Regions from separate parts of the Streptomyces sp. NPDC054883 genome, predicted to be linked through region 2. Evidence: riboswitches for the same ligand, from Rfam matches in the RefSeq annotation. Region 2 holds a riboswitch; each other region holds the start of a gene.
The links. A riboswitch is a leader RNA that binds a small molecule or an ion and turns the genes downstream of it on or off. The one in region 2 is predicted to bind cyclic di-AMP.
Positions count from the first base shown of each region.

Region 1 (7,181 bases), on a different contig from region 2:
AGGCCGATTTCCCCTGCACCGCCTGGGCCATTCCGAATTACACGCTCTTCGGCTGGCAGCGCCCCTGCTACCTGATGAGCGACGGATACGTCCCGACGTACCGGGAACTGATCAACGACACCGACTGGGACAAGTACGGCCGCGGGAAGGACCCGCGCTGCGCGAACTGCATGGCGCACTGCGGCTACGAACCGACCGCCGTCCTCGCCACGATGGGCTCCCTCAAGGAGTCCCTGCGCGCGGCCAGGGATACGATCGGCGGCAACCGCGGTACGTCGGCATGACCCCCGCGACGGGCGGCGGCAAGGGCTTCGACCTCGGCGCCCTGCTGGCCGAACGCGGCGCCGAGCGGTACGAACTGCACGCCCGGCACCTCAACCACCAGCTGCCCCGGATGCTGCACACCCTCGGTTTCGACAAGGTCTACGAGCGGGCGCAGGGGGCCCACTTCTGGGACGCCGAGGGCAACGACTACCTCGACATGCTCGCCGGTTTCGGCGTGATGGGGCTCGGCCGGCACCACCCGGTCGTCCGCCGGGCCCTGCACGACGTCCTGGACGCCCAGCTCGCCGACCTCACCCGCTTCGACTGCCAGCCCCTGCCCGGGCTGCTCGCCGAGAAGCTCCTGTCCTACAGCCCCCACCTGGACCGGGTCTTCTTCGGCAACAGCGGCACGGAAGCGGTGGAGACGGCCCTCAAGTTCGCCCGGTACGCCACCGGACGCCCCAGGGTCCTCTACTGCGACCACGCCTTCCACGGTCTGACGGCCGGCTCCCTCTCGGTCAACGGCGAGGGCGGCTTCCGCGACGGCTTCGCGCCCCTGCTGCCCGACACCCGGATCCTGCTTGGCGACCTGACCGCGCTGGAGCGGGAGCTCGAACGCGGCGACGTGGCCGCCTTCGTCGTGGAACCCGTCCAGGGCAAGGGGGTGCTCGCGCCGCCGCCCGGGTTCCTGCTCGCCGCCCAGGACCTGCTGCGCCGCCACAAGGCGCTGCTGATCGCCGACGAGGTACAGACCGGCCTCGGACGCACCGGGGAGTTCTACGCGTACCAGCATGAGCCGGGCGTGGAACCGGACCTGGTGTGCGTGGCCAAGGCGCTCTCCGGCGGCTACGTGCCCGTCGGGGCGACCCTGGGCAAGGACTGGATCTTCAAGAAGGTCTACTCGTCCATGGACCGGGTGCTCGTGCACTCCGCGAGCTTCGGCTCCAACGCCCAGGCCATGGCCGCCGGACTGGCGGTGCTCACCGTCATGGAGGACGAGGGGATCGTGGCCCGTGCCCGGGCGACGGGGGACCTGCTGCGCGGGCGGCTCGCGGCCCTGGTGGACGAGTACGAGCTGCTGCACGAGGTGCGCGGGCGGGGGCTGATGATCGGCATCGAGTTCGGCCGGCCGTCCTCGCTCGGGCTGCGCAGCCGCTGGACGATGCTCCAGGCGGCCCGCAAGGGACTCTTCGCGCAGATGGTCGTGGTGCCGCTGCTGCAGAAGCACCGGATCCTCACCCAGGTCTCCGGCGACCACCTGGAGGTCATCAAGCTGATCCCGCCGCTGATCGTGGACGAGGCTGACGTCAACCGGTTCGTCGGCGCCTTCCGCGAGGTCATGGACGAGGCGCACGGCGGGGGCGCCCTGATGTGGGACTTCGGCAGGACGCTGGTGAAGCAGGCCGTCGGCAACCGCTGACGGCCTGCCGCAGGGGTCGTTCAGTCGAGGAGCCGGTCCCTCAGCCGGCCGAGGGTCGCGGGCGTGAGCCCGAGTCCCTCGGCCAGGTAGGGCTCCACTCCGCCCCACGTACCGTCGATGGTCTCGAAGGCCGTGGTCAGGAACTCGTCGCGGGCGTCGAAGAGCGGGGCCAGCAGCTCCATCACCTCGGGGGAGCGGGCCTCGGGGGAGTCGTCGCCGCGGCGCACCCGGTAGCGGTTGTGCGGGGCGTTCGACTCCAGGTAGTCCGCCACGATCGCCTCGCGCTCGACCCCCAGGGCGAGCAGCGTGACGGCGATCGAGAGCCCCGCCCGGTCCTTGCCGGCCGCGCAGTGCATCAGGGCCGGGACGCCGTCCTCGGCGAGGGCGTGCACGACCCGGCTGTGCTCGGCCGTCCGGTCCCTGATGATCGACCGGTACGAGTTCCGCATCCGGGCGGCGGCCCTCCCCTCGCCCAGCAGCCCCCGGAGCTGACCCAGATCGCCGTCCCGGACCATGGTCCAGAACTCCCGGCCGTCCGCGGGATCCGTCAGCGGGATGTTCACGTTCCGGACGCCGGGCAGCTCGACGTCCGGCCCTTCCAGCGCGTGGTCGGCGCCGTTGCGGAAGTCGAAAACGGTGTGGAGGCCGAGCGAGGCCAGGAATTCCACATCGTTTTCGGTGGCATGTGCGAGATGTCCGCTTCGGAACAGAAGTCCCGTCCTGACCCTTCGTCCGTCGGTGGTCGGCAGTCCTCCCACGTCGCGGAAATTGCGCACTCCGGACAGTTCGGGCCCCGTGGGCGGGTTGGCGGCTATCTGCTGGGTCACGGGACGGGTCCTCCGCATCGTCGTGGGCCGTCGCGGCCGGGGTGGTGGGCGCGCGGCCGTGGGGCCGTTGCCGACTGTCCGAATTGGACCGGTTGCGAACAACTTGCCATATCCGGGGGCGAGATCGCGGCCGATCCCGTGAGCCAGATCATACGGTGACCGTGCGTGCCTGATCGCGAAACCCGAATTCCCTTGTCGCCGCGGTCGTTGCGGGAGCGGAATGGACGGAGGGTGACGGAAATTCAGCCGGCTTTTGCCACCTGCTATTCCGTCAGGGAATTCATGGCTTGTTGTGCACGGCGTCGCTCGATTACCTTCGCGATCGATCCGGGTGGACCGCCGAATCCTGCCGCCGCCCGGGAACCGCACCCGACTATTCACGCGCGCGGCAGGAGCGGGGGAACCAGGTAAGCCGCTGTTCCGGACGTTCCCGCCGGAACGGCTCGGGGTGAAGCCGTACGCCGTTGCTGTGCGTACGGCCGGACATCTCCAGCCCGAACCCGACAGCTCACCTCGCAGGCGACGGAGAGGAATTCGTCATGCCCGCACACGGCAAGCACCGCCGCCCGAAGTCCCTTGCCATACCCCGCGGACTGGCCGCCGCCGGTACCGGCGGCGCGGCCCTCGCGCTGCCGCTGCTGGGCGCCGCCGGTGCCCATGCGGCCCCCGCCGCGGCCCCCGCCGCGCTGCCCGTCCAGGCCCCGCAGCTCCCGGCGTCCGCGCAGGCCGCGCCCGCCGTCACCCCGGTCGCCGCCCCCGGCGTCTACACCGTCGTCCCCGGCGACTGCCTGTCGCAGATCGCCGCCGACCGCCACCTGTCGGGCGGCTGGGAGCGGCTGTACGCCGACAACCGCGAGGCCGTCGGTGCGGACCCCTCGCTGATCCACCCCGGGCTCAAGCTGACGCTCGGCGGGCACGGGGACCGGACCTCCGCCAAGCCGGCCTCCCGGGACTCCGGGCCGGCGTCGGTTCCGTCCTCCTCCGACCGGTCCTCCGGCAAGGCTCAGGCGCCTTCCGAGACCGGCTCCGGCAGCGCTTCCGCCGCCGAGCGGCCCGCCGCACCCGCCGCGCAGGGCTCCGGCTCCGCCTCCGGCGCCGTCACGGCGGCCGGATTCGTCGCCCCGGTCAGCGGCGGGATCTCCACCCCGTACAAGCTCGCGGGCAGCATGTGGTCTTCCGGTTACCACACCGGCGTCGACTTCATCGCGAGCACCGGCACCACCGTCAAGGCGGTCGGCGCGGGCACCGTGGTCACGGCGGGCTGGGGCGGTGCGTACGGCAACGAGGTCGTGATCCGGCACGCCGACGGCAAGTACTCCCAGTACGGCCACCTCTCGCAGCTGTCCGTCTCGGTAGGCCAGAGCGTCACCGCCGGGCAGCGCATCGGGCTCTCCGGCGCCACCGGCAATGTGACCGGCCCTCACCTCCACTTCGAGATCCGCACCGGCCCGTCGTACGGCTCGGACATCGACCCGCTCGCGTACCTGCGCTCGAAGGGCGTCGGCATCTGACGCCGGGCGGGCGTGGGCAGGTAGCCGCGTGAGGCCGGGACCCCGAGGGGGTTCCGGCCTCACGCGATTCTTATTCCGCATGTGCGTGGTGGCGTAGATCACGGTCCGTCAAACCCTGCTTACGTTGGCGTAGGTCGCCCGCGGGGGTGAAGGATGTGGTGCTGTGGCAGCGACGAAGACGACACTCAAGACCATCGGCTCGTACGCGGCGATCGGGGACAGCTTCACCGAGGGCGTAGGGGACCCGGGACCCGGGGATTCGTATCTCGGCTGGGCGGACCGGCTGGCCGTGCTCCTGGCCGACCAGCGGGAAGAACACGATTTCCGGTACGCGAACCTGGCCGTCCGGGGGAAGGTCCTCGACCAGATCGTGGCCGAGCAGGTGCCGAGGGCCAAGGCCCTCGCGCCCGACCTCGTCACCTTCTGTGCGGGGGGCAACGACATCATCCGTCCGGGGACCGACCCGGACGACGTGGCGGAACGCTTCGAGGCGGCCGTCGCCGACCTCGCCGGCTCCGTCGGCCAGATCATGGTCACGACCGGCTTCGACACCCGGGGCGTGCCGGTCCTCAAGCACCTGCGGGGCAAGGTGGCGACGTACAGCGCACACGTGCGCGCCATCGCCGACCGGTACGACTGCCCGGTGCTCGACCTCTGGTCGCTCAGGTCCGTGCAGGACCGGCGGGCCTGGGACACCGACCGGCTGCACCTCTCGCCCGAGGGGCACACCCGGGTCGCGCTGCGCGCCGCCCAGGTGCTCGGGCTGGACGTACCCGCCGATCCCGACCAGCCGTGGCCGCCGGAGCGGCCGCGCGGCTCGGTGGACGTGACGCGGGACAACATCCAGTGGGCGCGCGAACACCTCGTGCCCTGGATCGGGCGGCGGCTGCGCGGCGAGTCCTCGGGGGACCACGTCGAGGCGAAGCGGCCGGACCTGCTGCCGCTGTAGGGCGTACGCGACGGGGGCGGGGCCGGGACACCGCGAGCCGCCGGGGCGGGCACGGGGCACCGCGACACGCCGGGGCGGGCACGGGGCACTGCGACACGCCGGGGGCCGCAAGCGGAATCCCTGGGGGCCGGTGTGCGTTGGGATGGTCGTAGACACGTACGACCGTCCTGCCCCCATCCTCACAGGAGGCGCCTTGTCCGGCTCCCGTCCCCTGCGTCCCCGGCTGCGTGCCCTGCGGCCCGAAGCCTTCGGCGCGGACCCGTCCGGCGCGCGGCTGGAGCGGATCCTGCGCTCGCCCAACTTCGCCGACGGAGTCTTCCAGAACCCGGTCGGGGCCCGGACCAGGCCTTCCGGCTCCATGGCGGAGTTCGCGAAGATCTACTTCCACAAGGAGCAGCGCCTGCGGCGCAGCCCGGGTGCGCCGATCCCGGTCTACCCGACGACGCTGGCCGAGCTCGCCAAGCCGCCGGCGAGCGGACTGCGGCTGACGTGGACGGGGCACTCCAGCGTCCTCGCCGAGATCGACGGCCGGCGGGTCCTGTTCGACCCGGTGTGGGGAGAGCGGTGCTCTCCCTTCCCCTTCGCGGGGCCCAAGCGGCTGCACCCCGTGCCGGTACCGCTCGCCTCGCTCGGCGAGGTCGACGTCGTGGTCATCTCGCACGACCACTACGACCACCTCGACCTCCCGACGATCAAGGCACTCGCCGGTACCGACACGGTCTTCGCCGTCCCGCTCGGCGTCGGCGCCCACCTGGAGCGCTGGGGAGTCCCGGCGGACCGGCTGCGCGAACTGGACTGGAACGAGAGCACCAAGGTGGCCGGGCTCTCCCTCACCGCCACCCCCGCCCGCCACTTCTGCGGGCGCGGCCTGCGCAACCAGCAGTTCACCCTGTGGGCGTCCTGGGTCGTCGAGGGCGACGCGCACCGGATCTACCACAGCGGCGACACGGGCTACTTCCCGGGCTTCCAGGAGATCGGCGCCGCGCACGGCCCGTTCGACGCCACGATGATCCAGATCGGGGCGTACTCCGAGTACTGGCCCGACATCCACATGACCCCGGAGGAGGGCATGCGCGCCCACCTCGACCTCCAGGGCGGCACACCGCACGGCACCATGCTGCCGATCCACTGGGGCACGTTCAACCTGGCCCCGCACCCGTGGGACGAGCCCGGCGAGGGCACGTTCGCGGCGGCGCAGGCGGCCGGAGCGGCGATCGCCCTGCCGGTACCGGGCCAGCCCTTCGAGCCGGGCGCCACCGACGCGCCGGCGGAGCCGTGGTGGCGTCCCTTCGTCGTGAACGCCGCCCCCGCCCCCGCGCCCGCGTCCCCCGCCCACCCGGCCGACACCTCGCGGAAGCCGGCGCTGCCCCACGAGGAGCCGGAGGCGGTGGGCTCGTAACCCCGCTCGCCGCTCGGCGGATTCGGGCGGTCGTGCGAGCGCTCCTTCCCAGGCGGTAAGCACCTCGGTGAAGTTGGCCGACTCGGCGTCCGGGGCGGGAGCGCGCGGTCTAGCGTGGGTATCCGGTGATCGACACCGGGCCCCGACAGTGCCGGGGGCCCGGGCCCCACGTACCGAGGACGCAGATGTCCGGCTACCGCGCCGCCCCCCACGCTCCGTCGAGACACGCCGCCACCGGCCCCGGCCGGCAGTTACGGCCGCAGCTGGTCCGGGCCGCCGTCCTGCCCACGCTCGCCGCCGGCCTCAGCGGCGCGGCCGCCGTGATCTTCGCCTTGCAGCTCGGCGGCGGAGCGGGCGACCGCGACCCCCGGCTCTGGCCCGTGCTCACCGGCTGCGGACTGCTCGTGGTCGGCGCGCTCGCCGCCGCACTGCTCGGGGCCCAGCGAGCGGCCAAGGCCGTACGCGAACGGTGCGAGGCACTGCGCCGCTCCAGCCTGCGCGGCCGCCAGGAACTGCGGGCGGCCGCCGACCGGCTGGAGCGGGGCGAAACCCCGCCCCACCCGGTGCGCGGCGGCCCCGGCGGGCCGCCGCAGGCCGCCGACTCCGCGGGCGTGGACGAGTTCTGGCTGCTCGCGCAGGAGCTGCGCGGCGCGCGCGAGCAGGCGCACGAGGTCCTCGTACGGCTGGCCGGCCGGGCCGCCCCCTCCGACAGCGACCGCAAGGTCGAGGTCTTCGTCAACCTCGCGCGCCGGCTCCAGTCCCTCGTGCACCGCGAGATCTCGCTGCTGGACGACCTGGAGGACACGGTCGA
Region 1 covers NZ_JBSGYT010000008.1:67,396-74,576, forward strand. Annotated here, with positions in the region: gene hpnH (adenosyl-hopene transferase HpnH) at 1-284, shown strand, start outside; gene ACWGH1_RS08790 (aspartate aminotransferase family protein) at 281-1,684, shown strand; gene ACWGH1_RS08795 (tyrosine-protein phosphatase) at 1,705-2,511, opposite strand; cyclic di-AMP (ydaO/yuaA leader) riboswitch at 2,872-3,046, shown strand; gene ACWGH1_RS08800 (LysM peptidoglycan-binding domain-containing M23 family metallopeptidase) at 3,051-4,022, shown strand; gene ACWGH1_RS08805 (SGNH/GDSL hydrolase family protein) at 4,186-4,971, shown strand; gene ACWGH1_RS08810 (MBL fold metallo-hydrolase) at 5,165-6,370, shown strand; gene ACWGH1_RS08815 (ATP-binding protein) at 6,556-7,181, shown strand, end outside.
Region 1: it holds a riboswitch for cyclic di-AMP, as region 2 does, so the genes downstream of both, ACWGH1_RS08800 (LysM peptidoglycan-binding domain-containing M23 family metallopeptidase) here and ACWGH1_RS17420 (transglycosylase family protein) in region 2, are expected to answer to the same signal.

Region 2 (7,181 bases):
CGACGGTCCGGTGGAGCTGGCCACCTGGCGCTTCGCCACCGAGCCGTTCGTGCTCGGCGGGCAGCACATCGCCGCCGGGGACCCGGTCCTGGTGGTCCTCGCGGCTGCCGACCGGGACCCCGGGCGGTTCGCGGATCCGGACGCCCTGGACCTCTCGCGCAGTGACAATCAGCACCTCGGGTACGGCCACGGCATCCACTACTGCCTCGGCGCCCCGCTCGCCCGGCTCGAAGGCCAGACCGCGCTCGCGAGTTTGCTGATGCGTCTGCCCGATCTGGAACTCGCCGTTCCATCTGCGGACCTGCGCTGGCGCGGCGGACTCATCATGCGTGGCCTGCGCACTCTTCCGGTCCGCTTCACACCCCGAAACATCTGAGGCCATAACGGGGCACCGCCTGACCCGGAGTCAGTTACCGGCCGAACTTGTGACATGCGTTCGAAGGGGGCTAGGTTCTGCCGTTACCCCGCCGTTATGCGAAAGGTGCACTACATGCGTTCCGGGAACGGCCGCCACAGACGCCCCCGCCAGGTACCCGCCATCGTCGTCACCGCCGGAGTCACGGGCTCCGCGCTGGCCCTGCCGCTGCTCGCGGCCACCAACGCCTCGGCTGCCGACACCTCCACGTGGGACAGCGTCGCCGAGTGCGAGAGCGGTGGCACCTGGAGCGCCAACTTCGGCAGCGGTGCCTACGGCGGACTCCAGTTCACCCAGGAGCAGTGGAACAACGCGGGCGGTCTCGAGTTCGCGGCGCGCCCGGACCTCGCGAGCCGGTCCCAGCAGATAGCCGTCGGCGAGCGGGTGCTGGCTTCGCAGGGCCCCCAGGCGTGGCCGCTGTGCGCCGCGTCCTCCGGGCTGGTCAAGGACGGCCCCGCCGCCGACGTGGACCCGGGTGCGCTGGGGGCTCCCCGGCAGGTCGCCCCCAGTCCCTCCCGCCCCGACAACGCGGTCCCGGACGCCGGCTCCGGCGACCCCGCCACCGACTTCGGCGCACCCACCCCGGCCGCCCCGGCCCCCGGCGCCCCGAGCCCGTCCGCCACGGCGCCGTTCACGCTGCCCGTCGCGCCGCTCGCGCCCAACAGCGGACTGCCCGTCATGCCCGAGCCGGACCTGCCGACGACGCCCGACCCGACGCAGCCCGGCGCCCCGTCCGCCACCGCGCCGGCCACCCCGACGACGCCGGGCACCGCGACGGCGCCGGCCACGCCCTCCCCGTCCGGGACGCCCGCCGCGCCCGCCGGCCCGGCCGCCGGGACGCCGTCCGCCACGCCGAACGCCCCCACGGCCGACTCCGCGGCCGAGGGCGGCGGCAAGCACCGCGGCCCGGCGGCGGTCGAGACGCCCGCTGCGCCTGACGCCGCGTCGGACCCCACGTACACGGTGAAGGCGGGCGACAGCCTGACCGCCATCGCCAACGCCCAGGGACTCAAGGGGGGCTGGAACGCGCTCTACGAGGCCAACGAGCAGGTCATCGGCAACGACGCCGACCTCATCAAGCCCGGGCAGAATCTGGATCTAACCAAGAAATAACGGGCACTTCGGGCGGGCGTAAAGAGCTGAATGCCCGTTATCCGCAAGTGAGACATGCGTCTCTTCCGGTCAACTGGCGCGTCTCGTACCGAAGCTCCCGCAAACCCCGCCCTCACCTGCGAAAACGCCCCTAAGCGGAACGCAAGCAGGCCGATTTCTCCCCGATGTCCCTCGTTGAACATCGGGGAGAGACCTGTCTACCTTCTGAATCGCTCGCCACCGCGGGCCCCTTCGACCGCATCGCCGAATCCTGCCGGCGGACGGAGGGAACAGTCGTCGCGTAAAGCGCCGAAGGCAGGAGCGGGGGAACCAAGGTAGGCGCCGGGACCGGCCGTTGAGAGACGGCCACGGAACCGGCTAGGGGTTAAGCCGCGCGCTGGTCGCGCGGCCGGGCAACTCACTCGCCCGAACCCGACAGCTCACCTCGCAGGCGTCGGTGAGGAGAAACTCCATGCTGCTTTCCGGCAAGGGCAAGCACCGCCGCGCCACGGCCATTGAGCGGACCACCCGTATCGTCACGCTCGCCGGCGTCGCCGGTGTCGCCGTCGCCGCGCCGCTCATGGCAGCCGGCTCCGCGAGCGCCGCGACCGGCTCCGAGTGGGACCGCGTCGCGGCCTGTGAGTCCGGCGGCAACTGGGCCATCAACACCGGCAACGGTTACTACGGCGGCCTGCAGTTCTCGTCCTCCACCTGGGCCGCCTACGGCGGCAAGGCGTACGCCGCGCAGGCCAACCAGGCCTCCAGGTCCCAGCAGATAGCCATCGCCGAGAAGGTCCTCAAGGGCCAGGGCAAGGGCGCGTGGCCGTCCTGTGGCGTGGGCCTGTCGAACTCCTCGTACAACGGCGGCGGTGCGGCCGAGGCCCCCAAGCCGAAGCCGAAGACCGAGACCGAGACCAAGGCCGCCCCGGCGCCGAAGAAGGAGACCAAGCGGCCCGAGGCCCCGGTCACCCGCTCCGAGCGCGCCGAGGCCCCCAAGGCCCCCAAGGCCGCCCCGAAGACCGAGGCCCCGAAGACGGGCAACGGCTCGTACGAGGTCAAGGAGGGCGACACCCTGGGCACCATCGCCGAGGTGAACGGCGTCAAGGGCGGCTGGGAGAAGCTCTTCGAGCTGAACAAGGACATCGTCTCCGACGCCGACCTGATCTTCCCGGGTCAGAAGCTGAAGCTCAGCTGAACCATCGGGTAACACCGACTCCGGCCACCGCCCGGCGCGTACCCCACGCGCCGGGCGGTGGCGCGTCCGCGGCCGGATCGCGGCCGACCGGCGGTCCCTTTGTCCGGGAAAGCGGGTGTCCGGCCGGTTTTTCGTCCCAGGACGCGGGCGGTCGGCGGGTCCAGTGCCCGGAGCCGGTTAGGCTCTAGTCGGCAGGGCCGTCCTACGGCCGCCTGCCACCGCACACCCAGCGTCACATCCCAGAAGGAGATGCTCGTGCCGTCCATCGACGTCGTCGTAGCCCGGGAAATCCTGGACTCCCGAGGCAACCCCACGGTCGAGGTCGAGGTGGGCCTCGACGATGGCAGCACCGGCCGTGCTGCAGTCCCGTCCGGCGCCTCCACCGGCGCATTCGAGGCCATCGAGCTCCGTGACGGTGACCCCAACCGTTACATGGGCAAGGGTGTCGAGAAGGCCGTCCTCGCCGTCATCGAGCAGATCGGCCCGGAGCTCGTCGGCTACGACGCCACCGAGCAGCGGCTGATCGACCAGGCCATGTTCGACCTGGACGCCACCGACAACAAGGCCTCCCTCGGCGCCAACGCCATCCTCGGCGTCTCCCTGGCCGTCGCGCACGCCGCGTCCGAGGCCTCGGACCTGCCGCTCTTCCGCTACCTCGGCGGCCCGAACGCGCACCTGCTGCCCGTCCCGATGATGAACATCCTCAACGGTGGGTCGCACGCCGACTCCAACGTCGACATCCAGGAGTTCATGATCGCCCCGATCGGCGCGGAGTCCTTCTCCGAGGCGCTGCGCTGGGGCGCGGAGGTCTACCACACCCTCAAGAAGGTCCTGCACACCAAGGGCCTGTCCACCGGCCTGGGCGACGAGGGCGGCTTCGCCCCGAACCTGGAGTCCAACCGCGCCGCGCTCGACCTCATCCTCGAGGCCATCAAGCAGGCCGGCTACACCCCGGGCAAGGACATCGCGCTCGCGCTCGACGTCGCCGCGTCCGAGTTCTACAAGGACGGCAAGTACGAGTTCGAGGGCCAGTCCCGCTCGGCCGCCGAGATGACCGACTACTACGCCGAGCTCGTCGAGGCGTACCCGCTCGTCTCCATCGAGGACCCGCTGTTCGAGGACGACTGGGCCGGCTGGAAGACCATCACCGACCGCCTGGGCGCCAAGGTCCAGATCGTCGGCGACGACCTCTTCGTCACCAACCCCGAGCGGCTGGCCCGCGGCATCGAGGAGGGCTCCGCGAACGCCCTGCTCGTCAAGGTCAACCAGATCGGTTCGCTGACCGAGACCCTGGACGCCGTCGAGATGGCCCAGCGCAACGGCTTCAAGTGCATGATGTCGCACCGCTCCGGCGAGACCGAGGACGTCACCATCGCCGACCTCGCCGTCGCCGTGAACTGCGGCCAGATCAAGACCGGCGCCCCGGCCCGCTCGGACCGCGTCGCGAAGTACAACCAGCTGCTGCGCATCGAGGAGATCCTCGACGACGCCGCCGTGTACGCGGGCCGCTCGGCCTTCCCCCGGTTCCGCTCTGCGGACCAGTAGGCACAGCCGCTCTGCGGACCAGTAGGCACAGCCGGTCCGCGGACCGGTAAGCACGACAAGGGGCAATCACCGCCTCGCGGAGCTGGCCTCCGTACGTCCCCGCACTCGGTCCCGTACCGTGTGCGGGGACGTATTGCGTACCGCGTGCGAAGGGGAGGCGGGACCATGGCCGGGAACCGGGATCGGTTCTCCACCTTCTCGACCGCGACCAGGCTCAAGCAGCTCGGCGAGCGGACCGCCGCCCACGTGTACCGCTCGCAGTCGCGCCGTCAGGTCCGCCGCAGCCGGCTCACCGGCCGTGCGGCGCTGCTCGTCCTCGTCCTCTGTACGCTGGTCGTCGCCCTCGCGTATCCGATGCGCCAGTACGTGTCCCAGCGCTCGGAGATCGCGGACCAGCAGCGGGCCGCCGACGGCGCGCGCAAGCGCCTCGAACAGCTGCGCGACGAGAAGGCCCGCTGGCAGGACCCGGCCTACGCCGAGCAGCAGGCGCGCAAGCACCTGCACTTCCTGCGCCCGGGCGAGATCGGCTACATCATGAACGACCCCGGGGCCGAGGCCGCGGAGCACCGCCGCACCGGGCAGGCCGGTTCCGACCGGCCCTGGTACTCGAACGTCTGGGACGGCGTCGACAAGGCCGACCGGCCCGGCGACTGACCCAGACCACCCACACGAAACGAAGAGACGCACTCCAGGCATGCAGACGCCCCCGCCCCAGACCGACCGCACCGAGCCGACCGCCGCGGACATCGAGGCGTTCGAGCAGCAGCTCGGCCGCCCGCCGCGCGGCCTGCGCGCCATCGCCCACCGCTGTCCCTGCGGGCAGCCGGACGTGGTGGAGACCGCCCCCCGGCTCCCCGACGGCACTCCCTTCCCGACGCTGTACTACCTGACCTGCCCGCGCGCCGCCGGTGCGATCGGCACGCTGGAGGCCAACGGCGTGATGAAGGAGATGCAGGCCCGGCTCGCCGAGGACCCCGAGCTGGCCGCCGCCTACCGGGCCGCGCACGAGGACTACATCACCCGCCGCGACGCCATCGAGGTGCTCCAGGGCTTCCCGAGCGCCGGTGGCATGCCGGACCGGGTGAAGTGCCTGCACGTCCTGGTCGGCCACTCGCTGGCGGCCGGTCCCGGGGTGAACCCGTTCGGTGACGAGGCGTTGGCGATGCTGCCGCAGTGGTGGGCCAAGGGGCCCTGCGTCACGCCGTGCGCGGGGGAGCAGGAGTCGTCGCGGTGACCCGGGTCGCGGGCATCGACTGCGGTACGAACTCCATCCGCCTGCTGGTCGCGGACTGCGACCGGGAGACGGGTGACATCGTGGAGCTGGACCGCCGGATGACCATCGTCCGGCTCGGCCAGGGCGTGGACAAGACGGGCCGGCTGGCCCCGGAGGCGCTGGAGCGCACCTTCGCGGCCTGCCGCGAGTACGCCGCGGTGATCAAGGAGCTGGGCGCCGAACGGGTGCGTTTCGTGGCCACCTCGGCCTCGAGGGACGCCGAGAACCGCGAGGAGTTCGTCCAGGGGGTGCTGGAGATCCTGGGCGTGGAGCCCGAGGTGATCACCGGGGACCAGGAGGCGGAGTTCTCCTTCACCGGTGCCACCAAGGAGCTCACGGGCCGCGCCGACCTGGAGCGGCCGTTCCTGGTCGTGGACATCGGCGGCGGTTCCACCGAGTTCGTCGTCGGCTCGGAGCACGTCGAGGCGGCCCGTTCCGTGGACGTGGGCTGCGTCCGGATGACCGAACGCCACCTCGTGGTGGACGGGGTGGTCAGTGACCCGCCGACCGGGGCGCAGGTCGCCGCCATAAGGGCCGACATCGAGGCCGCCCTGGACCTGGCCGCCGATGCGGTGCCGCTGGAGCGGGCCCGCACCCTGGTGGGCCTCGCGGGCTCGGTGACCACCGTCGCCGCCGTCTCGCTGGGCCTGGCGGAGTACGACTCGTCGGCGATCCACCACTCCCGGATCGCTTACGAGGAGGTCCGCGCGGTCACCGAGCGGATGCTGACCTCCACGCACGCCGAACGCGAGGCCATCCCGGTCATGCACCCGGGCCGGGTCGACGTGATCGGCGCGGGCGCCCTGGTCCTGCTCGCGATCATGGAGCGCGTCGGCGCCTCGGAGGTCGTGGTCTCGGAACACGACATCCTCGACGGCATCGCCTGGTCCGTGGCCTGAGCGACCCCGCGGCGGACCGAGTCGGCCTGGTTCGCGGGTCGTTCGGGCCTGGAGCGGGCGTGGACCGGACCTTGTGGGGGCCTGTTCGGGAGGCGGAAGAGCCTTCGAATGCACGAGCTTCGTGAAGTTCTTCACAAGGAAAAGAGGCCCGCAGGGTGAAGTGGAGGGTCCTTCGGGGCGTTCCCGCGCCCAGCGGGCCCTTTTTGTGCGAGCGTTCGTGCGATTGGCGGAGGCGGCCGACGCGGGTCGGTAGGTATCCACGAACCCGGTGGTCTACTCCGTTTTCGGCCTAGGAGGCCAGTTCAGGACGGGTGAACAACGACTCCCGTTACACGGTGGTTCCCGTTCGGCGCCATGATCTGGGTCACGTGGGCGGCGCAGTGTAGCAGAGGGTCCCGAGCACCTTGTGAAGGGGCTCACGAGCGTCACCCCTGGGGGTGCTGGATACTCGTTCCATGAGCACCACGGAGCGTCCCAGGATCCTCGTTGTAGGAGGTGGGTACGTAGGCCTGTACGCAGCCAAGCGCATCATGAAGAAGATGCGCTACGGCGAGGCGACCGTCACGGTTGTCGACCCGCGCTCGTACATGACCTACCAGCCCTTCCTCCCCGAAGTGGCCGCAGGCAGCATCTCGCCTCGGCACGTCGTCGTCCCGCTGCGACGCGTGCTGCCCAAGGCAGAGGTTCTCACCGGCCGGGTCACCAGCATCGACCAGGACCGCAAGGTCGCCGTCGTCACGCCGCTGGTCGGCGAGGCGTACG
Region 2 covers NZ_JBSGYT010000021.1:2,882-10,062, reverse strand. Annotated here, with positions in the region: gene ACWGH1_RS17430 (cytochrome P450 family protein) at 1-376, shown strand, start outside; gene ACWGH1_RS17425 (transglycosylase family protein) at 491-1,528, shown strand; cyclic di-AMP (ydaO/yuaA leader) riboswitch at 1,805-1,976, shown strand; gene ACWGH1_RS17420 (transglycosylase family protein) at 1,980-2,702, shown strand; gene eno (phosphopyruvate hydratase) at 2,952-4,247, shown strand; gene ACWGH1_RS17410 (FtsB family cell division protein) at 4,413-4,901, shown strand; gene ACWGH1_RS17405 (DUF501 domain-containing protein) at 4,942-5,481, shown strand; gene ACWGH1_RS17400 (Ppx/GppA phosphatase family protein) at 5,478-6,419, shown strand; gene ACWGH1_RS17395 (NAD(P)/FAD-dependent oxidoreductase) at 6,875-7,181, shown strand, end outside.

Region 3 (7,181 bases), on a different contig from region 2:
TCGGCCAGTTCCTGCTCCCGCACCCACGGGATCGCCGTCACCACCACCGCGTCGTTGTCCGGCGAGGCCAGCGCCCCGGTCAGGGCCACGCGGAAGTCGTCCGGCGAGGCGAGGGTCGTCAGGTCCAGCGGCGCCAGTGGCCGCAGGCCCTCCGTCAGGCAGGCGTCGTACGTGAGGACCCCCAGCGACTCGGAGTTGCCGAGGATCGCGACCCTCGGCCCGGCCGGCAGCGGCTGCCCGGCCAGCAGCAGGCCGACGTCGACCAGCTGCGTGACCGTGTCGACCCGGATGACGCCGGCCTGTCCGAGCAGCGCCGAGACGGTCGCCTCGGGCAGCCGGGTGCCGGGGACGACGTGGCCGGCCGGGGTGTGCCGCCCGCCGCGGGCCACGACCACCGGCTTGACGGCGGCCGTCCGGCGGGCGAGGCGGGTGAACTTGCGCGGGTTGCCCAGGGTTTCGAGGTACATGAGCGCCACGTCGGTGGCTTCGTCGTCGTACCAGTACTGCAGGATGTCGTTGCCCGAGACGTCCGCGCGGTTGCCCGCCGAGACGAACGAGGACAGCCCCGCGCCCCGCCGCAGCAGCCCGGACAGCAGGGCGATGCCGATCGCACCGGACTGGGTGAACAGGCCGATCCGGCCCCGCTCGGTGGCCGGCGCCGGGGCCAGCGAGGCGTTGAGTTCGACGTCGGGCGCGGTGTTGATCACGCCGAACGCGTTCGGCCCGATCAGCCGCATCCCGTAGGACCGCACCTGCCGCAGCAGGGCGCGCTGGCGCTCCTGTCCCGCGGGGCCGCTCTCCCCGTACCCGGCCGACAGCACCACGAGCCCCTGTACACCGTGCTCCCCGCAGGCCGCCACGGCGTCCGGCACCCGCTGCGCGGGGACGGCGATCACCGCCAGGTCGACCGGGGCGCCGATGGCGGCGAGCGAGCGGTAGGCGCGCACCCCGTCCAGCAGATCGGCGCCGGCCGACTCGTTGACCGCGTAGAGGTGCCCGTGGAAGCCGGTGTCCCGCAGGTTGCGCAGCACCGCCGCCCCGACGCCCGCCCCGGAGCGGCTGACTCCGATCACCGCCACGGAGCCGGGTGCCAGCAGCCGCTGGACGGAGCGGGCTTCGGCGCGCTGTTCGCGGGCGCGCTGCACGGCGAGCGACTCGGCGGTGGGCTCCAGGTCGAGGGTGAGGTGCACGGAACCGTCTTCGAAGCTGCGCCTCTGCTGGTAGCCGGCGTCCGTGAACACCTTGATCATCTTGCTGTTGGCGGGCAGCACCTCGGCGGCGAACCGCCGGATGCCCCGCTCGCGGGCCACGGCGCCGATGTGCTCCAGGAGCGCGGAGGCCACTCCGCGGCCCTGGTGGGCGTCCTGGACCAGGAAGGCGACCTCGGCCTCGTCGGCGGGGGCGGACGCGGGCCGGCCGTCGGGGCCGATCCGGTCGTAGCGGACGGTGGCGATGAACTCTCCGCCGACGGTCGCGGCGAGGCCGACCCGGTCCACGTAGTCGTGGTGCGTGAAGCGGCGCACGTCGCGGTCGGAGAGCCGCGGGTAGGGCGCGAAGAAGCGGTAGTACTTCGACTCGTCGGAGACCTGTTCGTAGAAGCTGACCAGCCGTCCCGCGTCATCCGTGGTGATGGGCCGGATGCGGGCGGTGCCGCCGTCGCGCAAGACGACGTCCGCTTCCCAGTGGGCCGGGTACGAGAGGTCCGACTCGGTGGTCATGGGCACACCCTAAGGGGCGCATCCCCGCGATGGCGCGTGCGCGGCGCATGAGGCATAACGGGACGAACACGTGCAAGCTGGGGAAGGTCGAACGGCGGTGGATCCAGGCCGAAGGCCGGTCCGAGCATTCCGGGCGTCGTGAGAGACTGGTCTAGACAACCGTAAGAACCTGAAGGGCATCACCATGGCAGAGCGCCGCGTCAACGTCGGCTGGGCCGAGGGCCTGCACGCTCGTCCCGCCTCGATCTTCGTCCGTGCGACGACCGCTTCCGGCGTCCCGGTGACTATCGCGAAGGCCGGCGGCGACCCCGTCAACGCCGCTTCCATGCTGGCGGTCCTGGGCCTGGGCGCCCAGGGCGGCGAGGAGATCGTCCTCGCGTCCGAGGCCGAGGGTGCCGAGGCCGCGCTGGACCGCCTCGCGAAGCTCGTCGCCGAGGGCCTCGAGGAGCTCCCCGAGACGGTCTGACCGCCGGGCCCTTCGGGTCATCCGTACGCGGCGGAGCCGCGGCCCCCGTATCGACCGGGCGCCGCGGCTCCGTTGCTTTTCAGACCGAATTCCGGCCACCGGAAACAATTCGGCCACTCGCGCCGGAGAATCCCGCGCACGAGAAACCCGCAACGCAGCGGAATTCCCGTGCCGCGCACGTGAGGGCGGCAAAGCGGACCGGATATCGCTCCCCTTTGTATACGGCCCTTGTTAATGCCGGCCGCTGGCCATGTTTACGGCAGGTTGCGAAGTCCTCACCCTCGGCCGGTGGGATCCGGCCGCCCGGTCGGCGTGCAGAGCGGTCAGCGCCCGGGCGCGCTCGGCGTCGCCCCGCGCCACGGCGTCCACGATCGCGCCGTGCTCGGCCCAGGAGTCGACCGGCCGGGCCGGTGCCTGCACCACGTACATCCAGGCGATCTTGTGCCGGGTCTGCGTCAGCACGGAGATCAGCCCCGGGCTGGCGGAGGCCTGCGCGAGCGTCTCGTGGAACCACCCGCCCAGGGCGCGCAGATCCTCTCCCCGGCCGCTCCTGGCCCGTTCCTGGCCCAGCCTGACCAGACCGCGCAGCACCTTCAGGTGGCCCTCGGTACGCCGGCGGGCGGCCCGGGCCGCGGCGAGCGGCTCCAGGAGCGCCCGCAGCTCCAGCAGGTCCGCCGCCTCCTGGTCGGTGGGCTCGGCGACGCAGGCGCCCGCGTGCCGGCGGGTGGTGACGAACCCTTCCGCCTCCAGGGTGCGCAGCGCCTCACGGACAGGGACGCGCGAGACTCCGTACCTGCGGGCGAGGACCTCTTCGGTCAGCCTGCCGCCCGGCTCGAAGACCCCGGAGACGATGTCGTCACGGATCGCTGTGCATACCGCGTGCGCAGGAATACGCAAGACCTCACTCCGCTCTCATTCCGACTGCCGACTTCCGGCGTTGCCGTCACGACCGTACTGCGACTCTAATGCAGCACACGAACATTTCCGAGGACGGCCGGAAATACGAAACATTTGTCGGCGGACGGAAGGGCGCCCCGGGATACGTCGAAGGCCCCGGCTCGGGGAGCCGGGGCCTTCGACGGAAGCGGTGCGTTCGGTGCCGTCCGGTCAGACGTTGACGCCGTGCGAGCGCAGGTACGCCACCGGGTCGATGTCCGAGCCGTACGTGGCACCGGTGCGGGCCTCGAAGTGCAGGTGCGGGCCGCTGGCGTTGCCCGTGGAGCCCGAGATGCCGATCTGCTGGCCGGCGGAGACCTGCTGGCCGGCGGAGACGTTCAGCGACACCATGTGCGCGTACTGGGTGTAGGTGCCGTCGTTGTGCCGGATGACGACGTTGTTGCCGTACGCGCCGCCCCAGCCCGCCTCGACGACGGTGCCCGCACCCACGGCGTGGACGGTGGTGCCCTCGGCGGCGTGGAAGTCGATGCCCGTGTGGCTGCCGGAGGACCACATGCTGCCGCCCGCCTTGTACTGCGTGCTGACGTACGAGCCGTCGATCGGGGCGACGAAGGTGTTGAGGCGCTTGCGCTCCTCCTCGCGGGCCGCGCGCTCGGCGGCGTCGCGCTCGGCCTTGGCCTTGGCCTCGGCGAGGCGCTTGGCCTCGGCGGCGCGCGTCTTGGCCTCGGCCTCCGCCTGCGCCTTGGCGGCGGTGACCTCGGCGGCCCGGTGCTGGGACTCGGCCTGGGTCTCGATCTCGTTCTGGAGCTCGTCGGCGACGACCACGGCGCTGAGGCCGGTGTCCTCCATCGACGGGGCCGCGGCCCTGTCCGCGGCGAACGCGGGACCGGCCAGGGTGCCGACGACGCCGGTGGTGGCGAGGGCGGCTATGCCGGCGTAACCGGCGGTCTTGCGGCTCATACGGCTTGAACCACGGTGCTTACCGGCGGCACGACTGCCAAACGCCATGAAGGGTTTGATCCTTTCCTTCCCTCTCGCCTACCGGGTTAGCTGACGGGTTCGGAGCAGGAAGGTCTCCTACGGGCCCCTCTTGCGAGGTGGTCCGATTCACCCCAGGGACACTTGTGGGTCCCCGGCTCCCCAGGCTCGCGCCTGACGGGGACTCGGCGATCGCTGCCCGGTGCCGCGGGTGCGGCGCGCACAACTGACGGACAGCACGGCCGACGCTAGGCGGATCTTCGGGCAATCTCCAAACAGACGCGTGCTTTTGTTACCTACGCCACACCACATACGAACAACCACACCACCAAACAGGCAAAAAGGGACTCCGGCGGACAAGCCGCCGGAGTCCCCTGCATCAACCAGGTGGAGGGCCGCGTCAGTTGGTGACGACGGTGACCGCACCGATCCCGAGGGCCCGCACGGGCTCCTCGATCTGCGCCGCGTCACCCACCAGGACCGTGACCAGCCGGTCCGCCGGGAACGCCGCGACGACCGCCGAAGTCGCCTCCACCGTGCCGGTCGCGGCGAGCTGCGCGTACAACTTCGCCTGGTAGTCGTCCGGGAGCTGCTGCTCCACCTGGTCGGCGAGCGTGCCCGCGACCGAGGCCGCGGTCTCGAACTTCAGCGGGGCCACGCCCACCAGGTTCTGCACCGCGACGTCCCGTTCGGCGTCGGTCAGGCCGCCCTCCGCGAGGGTGCGCAGCACCGTCCAGAGGTCGCCCAGCGCCGGGCCGGTGTTGGGGGTGTCCACCGAGCCGCTGATGGCGAGCATCGAGGCGCCCCTGCCGTCGGCGGTGGAGCGCAGCACCTGGCCGAACGCGCGGACCCCGTAGGTGTACCCCTTCTCCTCGCGCAGCACCTTGTCCAGGCGCGAGGTGAGGGTTCCGCCCAGGCAGTACGTGCCGAGCACCTGGGCCGCCCAGACACGGTCGTGCCGGTCCGGGCCGATGCGGCCGATCAGCAGCTGCGTCTGGACCGCGCCGGGCCGGTCCACGATGATCACGCGCCCGGTGTCGTCGGCGGTCACCGGGGGCACTGGCAGCGGCTCGGCGCTACCGCCGGTCCAACTCCCCAGGGTGTCCGCGAGGACCGCGTCGAGGTCGATGCCGGTCAGGTCGCCGACGACCACCGCGGTGGCGGTGGAGGGGCGCACGTGGGCCTCGTAGAAGGCGCGTACGGCCGCGGAGTCGATCCGGGCCACCGTCTCCTCGGTGCCCTGGCGGGGCCGGGACATCCGCAGGCTCCCCGGGAAGAGCTCCTTGGAGAGCTCCTTCGCGGCGCGGCGCTGCGGGTTGGCCAGCTCGTGCGGGATCTCGTCGAGCCGGTTGCGGACCAGGCGGTCGACCTCGCCGTCCGCGAAGGCGGGGGCGCGCAGCGCCTCGGCGACCAGCCCGAGGGCCTTCGCCAGGCGGGAGGCCGGGACCTCCAGGGAGACCCGGATGCCCGGGTGGTCGGCGTGCGCGTCGAGCGTGGCGCCGCAGCGCTCCAGCTCGGCGGCGAACTCCTCGGCGGAGTGCTTGTCGGTGCCCTCCGACAGGGCGCGGGCCATGATGGTGGCCACGCCGTCCAGGCCCTCGGGCTCCGCGTCCAGCGGAGCGGCGAGGTTGATCTCCACGGCGATGACCTGCTGGCCCGGGCGGTGGCAGCGCAGCAGGGTCAAGCCGTTGGGCAGCGAGCCGCGCTCGGGGGCCGGGAAGGCCCACGGCTTGGCCTCGCCGGCCTGCGGCTGCGGGTGGAGGGTCATCGTGACGGCTGCGGTGTCGCTCACTGCTCCGCCCCTTCGTTCTCGGTCTCGTCGGACTCGTCGGACTCCGCAGTGAGCGGCTCGTACACGAGCACCGCGCGGTTGTCGGGGCGCAGCCGCGCCGCGGCGACGGCCTGCACTTCCTCCGCGGTGACGTCGAGGACGCGCCCGACCGCGGTCAGGGCGAGCTGGGGGTCACCGAACAGCACGGCGAACCGGCACAGTTCGTCCGCGCGGCCGGCCACCGTGCTCAGCCGGTCCAGCCACTCGCGCTCCAGCTGCGCCTGGGCGCGCTCCATCTCCTCGGCCGTGGGGCCTTCGGCGGCGAACCGGGCGAGTTCCTCGTCCACGGCCGCCTCGATGTCGGGCACTTCGACCCCGCTGGAGGTCTTCACGTCCAGCCAGCCCAGGGAGGGCGCGCCCGCGAGGCGCAGCAGGCCGAAGCCCGCCGCGACGGCGCTCTGGTCGCGCCGGACCAGGCGGTTGTGGAGGCGGGAGGACTCGCCGCCGCCCAGGACGGTCAGCGCCACGTCGGCGGCGTCGCACTCGCGGGTGCCGTCGTGCGGAAGCCGGTAGGCGGCCATCAGCGCGCGGGCCGGGACCTCCTCGACGATCTCCTCGCGGAGCTGGCCGCCCATGATCTCGGGCAGCGAGCCGTCGCGCGGCGGCTGCTTGCCGTCGTGGGCCGGGATGGTGCCGAAGTACTTCTCGACCCAGGCGAGCGTCTCCCCGGGGTCGATGTCACCGACAACCGACAGGACGGCGTTGTTCGGCGCGTAGTACGTACGGAAGAACGCGCGGGCGTCCTCCAGGGACGCGGCGTCCAGGTCGGCCATCGAGCCGATGGGGGTGTGGTGGTACGGGTGGCCCTCCGGGTAGGCGAGGGCGGTCAGCTTCTCGAACGCCGTGCCGTACGGGACGTTGTCGTACCGCTGGCGGCGCTCGTTCTTGACGACGTCGCGCTGGTTCTCCATGGAGTCCTCGTCCAGGGCGGCCAGCAGCGAGCCCATGCGGTCCGCCTCCAGCCACAGCGCGAGCTCCAGGTGGTGGGCGGGCATCGTCTCGAAGTAGTTGGTGCGCTCGAAGCTGGTGGTGCCGTTGAGCGAACCGCCGGCGCCCTGGACGAGCTCGAAGTGCCCGTTGCCCGGTACGCTCGCCGAGCCCTGGAACATCAGGTGCTCGAAGAGGTGAGCCAGACCGGTGCGCCCCTTGACTTCGTGGCGGGAGCCGACGTCGTACCAGAGGCAGACGGCGGCGACCGGAGTCAGGTGATCCTCGGAAAGCACCACGCGCAGGCCGTTGGCCAGCCGGTGCTCGGTCGCTGTCAGGCCGCCGGAGCCGGCCTGAGCTGTGG
Region 3 covers NZ_JBSGYT010000018.1:6,410-13,590, forward strand. Annotated here, with positions in the region: gene ACWGH1_RS15775 (bifunctional acetate--CoA ligase family protein/GNAT family N-acetyltransferase) at 1-1,718, opposite strand, end outside; gene ACWGH1_RS15780 (HPr family phosphocarrier protein) at 1,903-2,184, shown strand; gene ACWGH1_RS15785 (GntR family transcriptional regulator) at 2,416-3,081, opposite strand; gene ACWGH1_RS15790 (M23 family metallopeptidase) at 3,292-4,089, opposite strand; cyclic di-AMP (ydaO/yuaA leader) riboswitch at 4,102-4,260, opposite strand; gene ACWGH1_RS15795 (M16 family metallopeptidase) at 4,460-5,827, opposite strand; gene ACWGH1_RS15800 (M16 family metallopeptidase) at 5,848-7,181, opposite strand, start outside.
Region 3: it holds a riboswitch for cyclic di-AMP, as region 2 does, so the genes downstream of both, ACWGH1_RS15790 (M23 family metallopeptidase) here and ACWGH1_RS17420 (transglycosylase family protein) in region 2, are expected to answer to the same signal.